One region of the Variovorax durovernensis genome, then DNA from elsewhere that is predicted to be linked to it. Evidence: riboswitches for the same ligand, from Rfam matches in the RefSeq annotation. Region 1 holds a riboswitch; the other holds the start of a gene.
What was found. Region 1 has a riboswitch for glycine ahead of gcvT (glycine cleavage system aminomethyltransferase GcvT). Riboswitches for the same ligand answer to the same signal wherever they lie in the genome.
Positions count from the first base shown of each region.

Region 2: it holds a riboswitch for glycine, as region 1 does, so the genes downstream of both, ACWV14_RS28255 (D-amino acid dehydrogenase) here and gcvT (glycine cleavage system aminomethyltransferase GcvT) in region 1, are expected to answer to the same signal.

Region 1 covers NZ_CDRNCW010000001.1:2,706,320-2,711,103, reverse strand. Annotated here, with positions in the region: gene ACWV14_RS12920 (hypothetical protein) at 1-425, shown strand, start outside; gene ACWV14_RS12915 (PaaI family thioesterase) at 425-937, shown strand; gene ACWV14_RS12910 (alkene reductase) at 952-2,076, shown strand; glycine riboswitch at 2,130-2,220, shown strand; glycine riboswitch at 2,233-2,345, shown strand; gene gcvT (glycine cleavage system aminomethyltransferase GcvT) at 2,391-3,563, shown strand; gene gcvH (glycine cleavage system protein GcvH) at 3,624-3,995, shown strand; gene gcvP (aminomethyl-transferring glycine dehydrogenase) at 4,044-4,784, shown strand, end outside.
Region 2 covers NZ_CDRNCW010000001.1:5,967,143-5,971,926, reverse strand. Annotated here, with positions in the region: gene ACWV14_RS28260 (FIST signal transduction protein) at 1-527, shown strand, start outside; gene ACWV14_RS28255 (D-amino acid dehydrogenase) at 546-1,847, opposite strand; glycine riboswitch at 1,941-2,057, opposite strand; glycine riboswitch at 2,069-2,160, opposite strand; gene rfbB (dTDP-glucose 4,6-dehydratase) at 2,275-3,345, shown strand; gene rfbD (dTDP-4-dehydrorhamnose reductase) at 3,342-4,232, shown strand; gene rfbA (glucose-1-phosphate thymidylyltransferase RfbA) at 4,259-4,784, shown strand, end outside.

The DNA.
Region 1 (4,784 bases):
TCCGACGCCACTTTCCGAATGCCGTGGTGCACGACCCCGCCGAACGAATGTGGGACAACCTGCAAACCTCCCGCGAACGCATTCGCGAGGCGCACACCGCCTTGCTCCAGACGCCCAAGGTAGCCAGGTCCGACCTGGACCCTGCGCTGCTGGAGTTGACGCAAATATTCCACCGGCAGACGGCGATGGCAGGTAACTGCGATGTCTGCGTCGTCTTCCTGCCGAACAACGAGCCAAGCATGGGAACAGCCGCGGAGATGTTGACAGCCCACAACGCTGGACGGTTCGTGGTGGCGATTACCCGTATGCGGCAGAACCTGGCTGTGCTCGCCTGCTCCCAACTGATTGTCGAAAGCATGGAGACGTTCGAAAACTGGCTTTCGACGCTTGCAGTTTCACCCACGACGAAGGAAGGAGCGACCTGATGGTTGATGTTGAACTGTTGGTACGCGAGAGCGAGCGACCGGCGGAATTCCCCGGCCTCGATATCAAGACGAAATACCGCAAGGTATTGAATGAAGTGGTGGACGGCACCGATATCGCACCGATCCCGATTGCGACGATCGGCCTTCCTTTTGCCACGCCATGCGCTGCGAGCTGGGAGTACGGACGGCTCTCCGGTGTCTACACGCCACCTTCGCATGCCGCGATGCCTACCGGCAACATCTTTGGCGGATACCTCACGGGCCTGGTTGACCAGTGGGCCGGACTCGCTACTTACTCGGTCATACCCGATCGACTGCAAGTGCTCACCGTCAACATGAACATGGACTTCAAGGCCCCGGCCGTGATTACGGAAACCCGGCTGCAGGCCAGCGTGACGGCATTGACGGAAAGAAAAGCCATCGTTCAGGTGCTCGCCTGGCAGGCTGACATCCTTCTCTTCGAGGCGAACGTGGTCGAGGTCCTGGCGCCCTGGCGCGTCAAGCCAGCCTGAGGCTGGGGATCACAATGAATCGGACATCGCCACTTCTGCGCCCGATCACGATATCGGGCACCCTTTTGAACAACCGCGTCTTCATGGCGCCGATGACGCGCATGCGGGCCAACGGCACGGAATGTCCGACACTGCTGACCGCCAGGTACTACGCACAGAGGGCAACCGCCGGTTTGATCGTCACCGAGGCCACGCAGGTCTGCGCCCAAGGCAAGGGCTACTTCGGCACACCGGGTATCTACACTGATGCGCAGGAAGGTGCGTGGAGCCGCGTGGTGAAAGCGGTGCACGAAGCGGGCGGCCGAATTGCAATGCAACTCTGGCACGTGGGGCGCATCTCGCACAGCCTGAACCAGCCGGACGGCGCGCAGCCGGTCGCTCCTTCAGCCGTCGCCACACGACGCTCGAAGGTAAGCGTCTTCAAGGACGGGCGAATCCAGGAAGTGCGCTGCGAGCCAGCAAGGGAGCTTTCAGGCGATGAAATTTCCGTGATCGTCTCGCAGTACGCGGCAGCGGCGGAACGTGCAAAGCGGGCAGGCTTTGACTTTGTCGAAATTCATGCGGCCAACGGCTATCTGATCAACCAGTTTCTTTCCACGAATACCAACCTTCGGACAGACCAATACGGCGGCTCTCTTGAAAATCGGGCCCGCTTCCTGGAAGAAATCGTCGATGCGGTCTCTCTTGTCATCGGCGCAGGCAGGGTCGGAGTTCGCATATCGCCCAATGGGGTATTCAACGATATCGCCGACAGCGAAGCCGAACAAATGGCCTGTTTGCTAGCCCACAGCCTGAACGCCAAGGGGATCGCGTATCTGCATGTCGCAGAACCAGACTGGGCGGGCGGCGTTGCATTGACTGCAGCATTCCGACAGGGGCTACGCGAAAGATTCAGGAATTGCCTGGTTTTTTGCGGAAATTTCGACCAGAAATCAGCGGAGGAATTGCTGGCGCAAAAAGTTGCGGATGCGATGGCGTTTGGTCGTCTGTACATCGCGAATCCGGATCTGGTGACTCGCTTTGCCGGCGGCGCCAGGCTGAATGTGGCCGACCCATCGACTTTCTATTTCGGCAACACCAAGGGGTATACCGACTATCCGTCATTGGGAAGCTCCGAGGCCACAACGGCAACCGCTTGACCAGAGCGGCCGGCCGATAGTCCTTGGAACATGCCCTAGCCGATCAACTACACTCTCGAAGGTCAGGAGAGAGCCCCGCAAGCCGGGGCCGCCGAAGGCGCAGGGGTTTCCCGAACGCTCAGGCAAAAGGACTGACAAGGCGCCGGAAAACACCGGCGTTTCCTTGCTGGAGAGAGGCCGCCGTACCGCAAACGGCGCAGCGGCCCACCGAAGGAGCAAACCCCGATCGTGGGGCGAATCTCTCAGGTAAAGCGGACAGCAGGGGTGGCCCATGGCTTGCGTCATGGATTTTGTCTGCCCCTTTGGAGTGCCCCGTGGCCGCTTCCTCCGCACCCGCTACCGAACTTCTCAAGACGCCGCTGCACGACCTTCACGTGGAGCTCGGCGCCCGCATGGTGCCCTTCGCCGGCTATTCCATGCCGGTGCAGTACCCCGCCGGCCTCATGGCCGAACACAAGCACACGCGCGACGCGGCCGGCCTGTTCGACATCTCCCACATGGGCCAGCTGCGCCTCGTCGGCCCCGACGCCGCAGCCGCCTTCGAAACCCTGATGCCCGTCGACGTGATCGACCTGCCCGCCGGCAAGCAGCGCTACGGCCTGCTGCTGAACGACGAAGGCGGCATCCTCGACGACCTGATGTTCTTCAACGAAGGCCACGGCTCGCTCTTCGTGATCGTCAACGGCGCCTGCAAGGTGGCCGACATCGCCCACATCCAGCAGAAGATCGGCGCCCGCTGCGAAGTGCAGCCCTTGCCCGACCACGCCCTGCTCGCGCTGCAGGGCCCCCAGGCCGCGGCCACGCTGGCGCGCCTGTCGCCCGGCATCGAGCGCTTCGTGTTCATGACCGGCGGCGCGGTGCAGATCGGCGGCATTCCCGCCTTCATCACGCGCAGCGGCTACACCGGCGAAGACGGCTTCGAGATCTCGGTGGCCGCCAAGGATGCCGACGCACTGGCCCGCCTGCTGCTGGCCCAGCCCGAGGTCAAGCCCATCGGCCTGGGCGCGCGCAATTCGCTGCGGCTCGAGGCCGGCCTGTGCCTCTACGGCAACGACATCGACACCACCACCACGCCGGTCGAGGCCTCGCTCAACTGGGCGATGCAGAAGGTGCGCCGCGCGGGCGGCGCGCGCGAAGGCGGCTTCCCCGGCGCCGCGAAGATCCTCGCGCAGCTTGCCGCTGCCACGGCTGGCACCGCCGGCCACACCGACCACGACACGCTGAAGCGCAAGCGCGTCGGCCTCGTGGCGCTCGAGCGCATTCCGGTGCGCGACGGCACGCTTCTGCAGTCCTTCGAAGGCCAGGACATCGGCATCGTCACCAGCGGGCTGCTCGGCCCCACGGCCGACCGCTGCATCGCCATGGGCTACGTGGCCACCGCCTTCGCCGAGCCCGGCACCCGCGTGCAGGCCATCGTGCGCGGCAAGCCGGTGCCCATGGAAGTCTCGACCATGCCTTTCGTGCCGACCCGCTATTACCGCGGCTGAACGCGGCAGACCCGGCTAGGCTCTGCACCCCGATTCATTTTTTCCACGAGGAGTTTTCTCATGAGCATCAAGTACACCAAGGACCACGAATGGGTGTCGGCCGAAGGCGACGCAGCCACCGTCGGCATCACCGTGCATGCGCAGGACGCGCTGGGCGACGTGGTGTTCGTCGACCTGCCCGAAGTCGGCAAGACCTTCGCGCAAGGCGAAGTTGCCGGCGTCGTCGAGTCGGTCAAGGCCGCAGCCGACGTGTTCATGCCCGTGTCGGGCGAGATCACCGAAGTCAACGAAGCCCTGCGCGCCGACCCGTCGCTGGCCAACAGCGACCCGCTGGCCGCCGGCTGGTTCTTCAAGGTCAAGCTGAGCGAGCCCGCGCAGCTCGACGCCCTGCTGGACGCCGCCAGCTACGACAAGTTCGCGGCCGAATCCTGATCGCCTGATTCTTCTTCCGAGCCCCCTTCCTCCCGAGCCCTCACCGCCATGCCGATTCCCGCCCTTCCCTCTTTGCAAGAACTAGAGAACGCCGAAGAGTTTCTCGCCCGCCACATCGGTATCGATGCGGCGGACGAGGCGCGCATGCTGCCGGTGATCGGCTCGGAAACGCGGGCGGAGCTCATCGACGGCATCGTGCCCGCGGCCATCCGCCGCGCGCGACCGATGCGGCTGCCGGCCCCCGTGACCGAAGCCGACGCGCTGGCCGAGCTGAAGGCGATGGCGTCGAAGAACAAGGTGTTCAAGAACTTCATCGGCCAGGGCTACTACGGCACGCACACGCCGGGTGTCATCCTGCGCAACATTCTCGAGAACCCCGCCTGGTACACCGCTTACACGCCCTACCAGGCCGAGATCTCGCAGGGCCGCATGGAAGCCCTGCTCAACTTCCAGACGATGGTGTGCGACCTCACGGGCATGGCCATCGCCAACGCCTCGATGCTCGATGAAGCCACGGCAGCAGCCGAAGCCATGACGCTCGCCAAGCGCAGCGTGAAGAGCAAGAGCAACGTGTTCCTGGTGTCGGGCGACTGCCATCCGCAGACCATCGAGGTCATCAAGACGCGCGCCGCGCCGCTGGGCATCGAAGTGAAGGTGAGCACGGTGTCGGAAACGCTGCCGCACCTGATGGTGAGCGGCACCTTCTTCGGCGTGCTCGCGCAGTACCCCGCCACCACCGGCCACGTGCACGACCTGCGCCCGCTCGCGGGCCATGCGCACCAGTGCGAC
Region 2 (4,784 bases), 3.3 Mb from region 1:
AGGAAGCCATCGACGCCGTGCGCAACACGCTGGTCGGTCTGGCCGATGCGGGCAGCGACGGCATCCGCCGCACCGGCGACCTGGGCGCCGACGTGCTGGTGCGCCACATCATCGGGCTCGACCCGACGCGGCGCGGCATCGCGATTGCCGACACGGCCGAAGCCGGCATGCGCCTGACCTTCTGCCGCCGCAATGCGCAGGCGGCGCGGTTGGACCTGATGCGTATCTGCGCCGAGATCCGTGAAGAGCTGGAGCCGGAAGAGCAGACGCTGGCCACCGCGCGCGCCGTGGCGGCGGGCGAGGCCGAGGCGGCGCCGCATCCGGCAAGGCGCATCGCGGGAGCGGTATACGTGAGCTGTTCCGGGCGTGGCGGGCCGCATTTCGGCGCGCCGGGCGCAGAGTTGCAGATCGTGCGGCACGCGCTGGGCGACGTGCCGCTGGTCGGGTTCTTTGCCGCCGGAGAAATCGCGCGGCACCACCTGTATGGGTATACCGGGGTGCTGACGGTGTTCACGGCCAACGACTGACCGCCTTTCAGCCGCCGATCACGCCGGTTGCAGCACGCGCGGCTGCGGCGCCGGCATTCCCGTGAACGCGAAATCCACCTCCGGTGCGAGCCCGCTCACGATGCGCGCAATCGACTTGCCCGAGCCGCAGGCGTGCGTCCAGCCGAGCGTGCCGTGGCCGGTGTTCAGGAACAGGTTCGCGAGCTTGGTCCTGCCGATCAGCGGCACGTTGCTCGGCGTGGCGGGGCGCAGGCCGGTCCAGAACTGCGCCTGCGTGGTGTCGCCGGCGCCGGGGAACAGCTCTTCGACGCGGCGCACGATGGCTTCGCAGCGCACGCGGTTCAGGTCGCGGTCGTAGCCGTTGAGCTCGGCCGTGCCGGCGATGCGCAGGCGGTCGCCGGATTCCGAGGTGTAGCGCGAGAACACGAGCTTGAATTCGTCGTCGGTCAGCGAGACCTGGTGGGCTTTGGACGCGTCCTTGACGGGCAGCGTGACCGAATAGCCCTTGGCCGGATAGATCGGCAGGCGGATGCCCAGCGGCGCCGCAAGCAGCGGGCTCAGCGAGCCCATCGCCATCACGAAGGCATCGCCGCGGATGCGCTGGAAGCGGCCTTCGGCATCGGTGACCTCCACGTGATCGATGCTGCCGCCGGCCTCGCGCAGGGCGGTGACGGTGTGGCTCATCAGGAATTTCACGCCGGCTTCTGCCGCGAGCCGGGACAGCTCGCGTGCGAAGCGGTTGGCGTCGCCCGACTCGTCTTCTGCCGTGTAGGTCGCGCCGGCCAGTTTCGGGCGGATGTGGGCGAGGGCGGGCTCGATCTTCACGGCCTCGTCTGCCGAGATGACCTGGCGCTCGCAGCCCAGGGCGCGCATCTGCTCGGCGGGCGCAAGGGCGCCGTCGAACTCCTTCTGCGTCGTATAGAAATGGAGGATGCCCTGGGTGCGCTGGTCGTAGGCAATGCCGGTGTCGCGGCGCAACTGTTGCAACATCGAGCGGCTGTATGTGCCGAGACGCACGATCTGCTCGATGTTGTGGCGGGTGCGCGCCGGCGTGCATTCGCGCAGGAACTGCAGGCCCCACAGCCACTGGCGCATGTCGGCGCGGATGCGGAACAGCAGCGGGGCATCTTCCTTGCCCAGCCACTGCAGCACCTTGAGAGGCGCGCTGGGGTTGGCCCAGGGTTCGGCATGGCTGACGGAAATCTGCCCGCCGTTGGCGAAGCTGGTTTCGGCGGCCGGGGTGGCCTGCCGGTCGATCACGGTCACTTCGTGGCCGAGTTGCTGGAGGTAGTAAGCCGAGGTCACGCCGAGCAAGCCGGCGCCAAGAACGATCACGCGCATTTCAAGTACCTTTGAGGTGCTGCGCTTGAACGGCGGGCGAGGGTGAATACTATTGAATTAATAGCAAGCAACCGGACGACCGCTGTCCAAGTTGCCGCTCCCCCTGTCCTCGGTACCTGAGAGATTCACCCGCTGCGCCCGCAGAGGGTTTGCTCCTTCGGTGCATCGCGACCATGTTGAACGGTGCGATGGCTCTCCAGACGGCGTTTCAGTTGATGCAGTACAGACCCCCTGTTCGGGCCGACCTGAGCGTTTATGGGAGTTTGCGCCTTCGGTAGGGCCATTTGGTGGCCCGCTCTCCTGCAGTGGGTCGATTGTAGGCGGGGCTTGCGCGGGTGCCAACCGCGGAATTAAGGCCAGCGTGCCAATGGGATAATCGCCTGTTGATTTGCCGCAGGGCGATCGTTCCACAACAACAGGGGACCTCATGATCCTGGTTACCGGCGGCGCTGGCTTCATTGGCGCCAATTTCGTACTCGACTGGATCGCGAACAGCGACGAGCCGGTCGTGAATCTCGACAAGCTGACCTACGCCGGCAACCTCGAGACGCTCGCGTCGCTCAAGAACAACCCGAAGCACATCTTCGTGCAGGGCGACATCGGCGACAGCGCCCTGGTCGACCGCCTGCTGGCCGAGCACAAGCCGCGCGCCGTGGTCAACTTTGCCGCCGAATCGCATGTGGACCGCTCGATCCACGGCCCCGAAGACTTCGTGCAGACCAACGTGCTCGGCACCTTCCGCCTGCTCGAATCGGTGCGTGGCTTCTGGGGCGCGCTGCCGGCCGACCAGAAGACAGCCTTCCGCTTCCTGCACGTATCGACTGACGAGGTCTACGGCTCGCTTTCGAAGACCGACCCGGCCTTCACCGAAGAGAACAAATACGAGCCCAACAGCCCGTACTCGGCCAGCAAGGCCGCCAGCGACCATCTCGTGCGCGCCTGGCATCACACCTACGGCCTGCCGGTGCTCACCACCAACTGCTCCAACAACTACGGCCCGTTCCACTTCCCCGAGAAGCTGATCCCGCTGATGATCGTCAACGCGCTGGCCGGCAAGCCGCTGCCTGTGTACGGCGATGGCATGCAGGTGCGCGACTGGCTCTACGTGAAGGACCACTGCAGCGCCATCCGCCGCGTGCTCGAGGCCGGCAAACTGGGCGAGACCTACAACGTGGGCGGCTGGAACGAGAAGCCGAACATCGAGATCGTCAACACCGTGTGCGCGCTGCTCGACGAGCTGCGCCCCAAGGCCGACGGCAAGCCCTACAAGGAACAGATCACCTACGTCACGGACCGCCCGGGCCACGACCGCCGCTACGCCATCGACGCACGCAAGCTCGAAGCAGAGCTCGGCTGGAAGCCCGCCGAGACCTTCGACACCGGCATCCGCAAGACCGTCGAGTGGTACCTCGCGAACAGCGAGTGGGTGCGCAACGTGCAAAGCGGCGCCTACCGTGAGTGGGTGGAAAAGCAGTACGACGCAAAGGCCGCGGCATGAAGCTGCTGCTGCTGGGCAAGGGCGGGCAGGTCGGCTGGGAACTGCAACGCAGCCTCGCGCCGCTGGGCGAACTGGTCGCGCTCGATTTCGACAGCACCGATTTCCACGCCGACTTCAGCCGGCCAGAGCAATTGGCCGAGACAGTGTTGAAGGTGCGCCCCGACGTGATCGTGAATGCCGCAGCACACACCGCCGTCGACAAGGCCGAGAGCGAACCCGAATTCGCACGCAAGCTCAACGCCACGTCGCCCGGCGTGGTGGCCGAAGCCGCCCGGCAGATTGGCGCGCTGATGGTGCATTACTCGACCGACTATGTCTTCGACGGCAGCGGCAGCAAGCCCTGGAAGGAAGACGACGCTACCGGCCCGCTCAGCGTCTACGGGCAGACCAAGCTCGAAGGCGAACAACTGGTGGCGCAGCACTGCCCGAAGCACCTGATCTTCCGCACAAGCTGGGTGTACGCGGCGCGCGGCGGCAACTTCGCCAAGACCATGCTGCGCTTGGCCAAGGAGCGCGAAAAGCTGACCGTCATCGACGACCAGTTCGGTGCGCCCACCGGTGCCGAACTGCTGGCCGACGTGACGGCCCATGCCATCCGCGCCGCGCTGCAGGATCCGGCCAAGGCCGGGCTCTATCACGCGATTGCGGGCGGTGAAACGACATGGCACGGCTATGCGCGCTTCGTGCTCGAAATGGCGCAGCAGGCCGGCGTCGAGCTCAAGGCCGGCCCGCAGGCTGTCGAGGCCGTGCCGACCAGCGCCTTCCCGACCCCGGCGAAGCGCCCGCACAACTCGCGCCTGGACACTACCAAGCTGCAGGCCACCTTCGGCCTGCGCCTGCCGCCTTGGCAGGAAGGCGTTGCGCGCATGCTGCGCGAGACGCTCTGAGAAGCGAATACACACCAAAGAAAAGAATGACCACGACAATTCAACGCAAAGGCATCATCCTGGCCGGCGGCTCGGGCACTCGCCTGCATCCGGCCACGCTGGCAATGAGCAAGCAACTATTGCCGGTGTACGACAAGCCGATGATCTACTACCCGCTCAGCACGCTGATGCTCGGCGGCATGCGCGACATTTTGATCATCAGCACGCCGCAGGACACGCCGCGCTTCCAGCAACTGTTGGGTGATGGCAGCCAGTGGGGCATCAATCTGCAATACGCAGTGCAGCCGAGTCCGGATGGGCTGGCGCAAGCCTTCATCATTGGCGAAAAATTCGTTGGCAACTCGTCAAGTGCTCTAGTTTTGGGTGACAACATCTTCTACGGCCATGACTTGGCCCATCTGCTCGAAGGAGCAGACGCAAAGGACGCCGGCGCCACGGTGTTTGCCTACCACGTGCACGATCCGGAGCGCTATGGCGTGGTCGCATTCGATGTCCAGGGCAAGGCAAGCAGCATCGAGGAGAAGCCGGTCAAGCCCAAGAGCAGTTATGCGG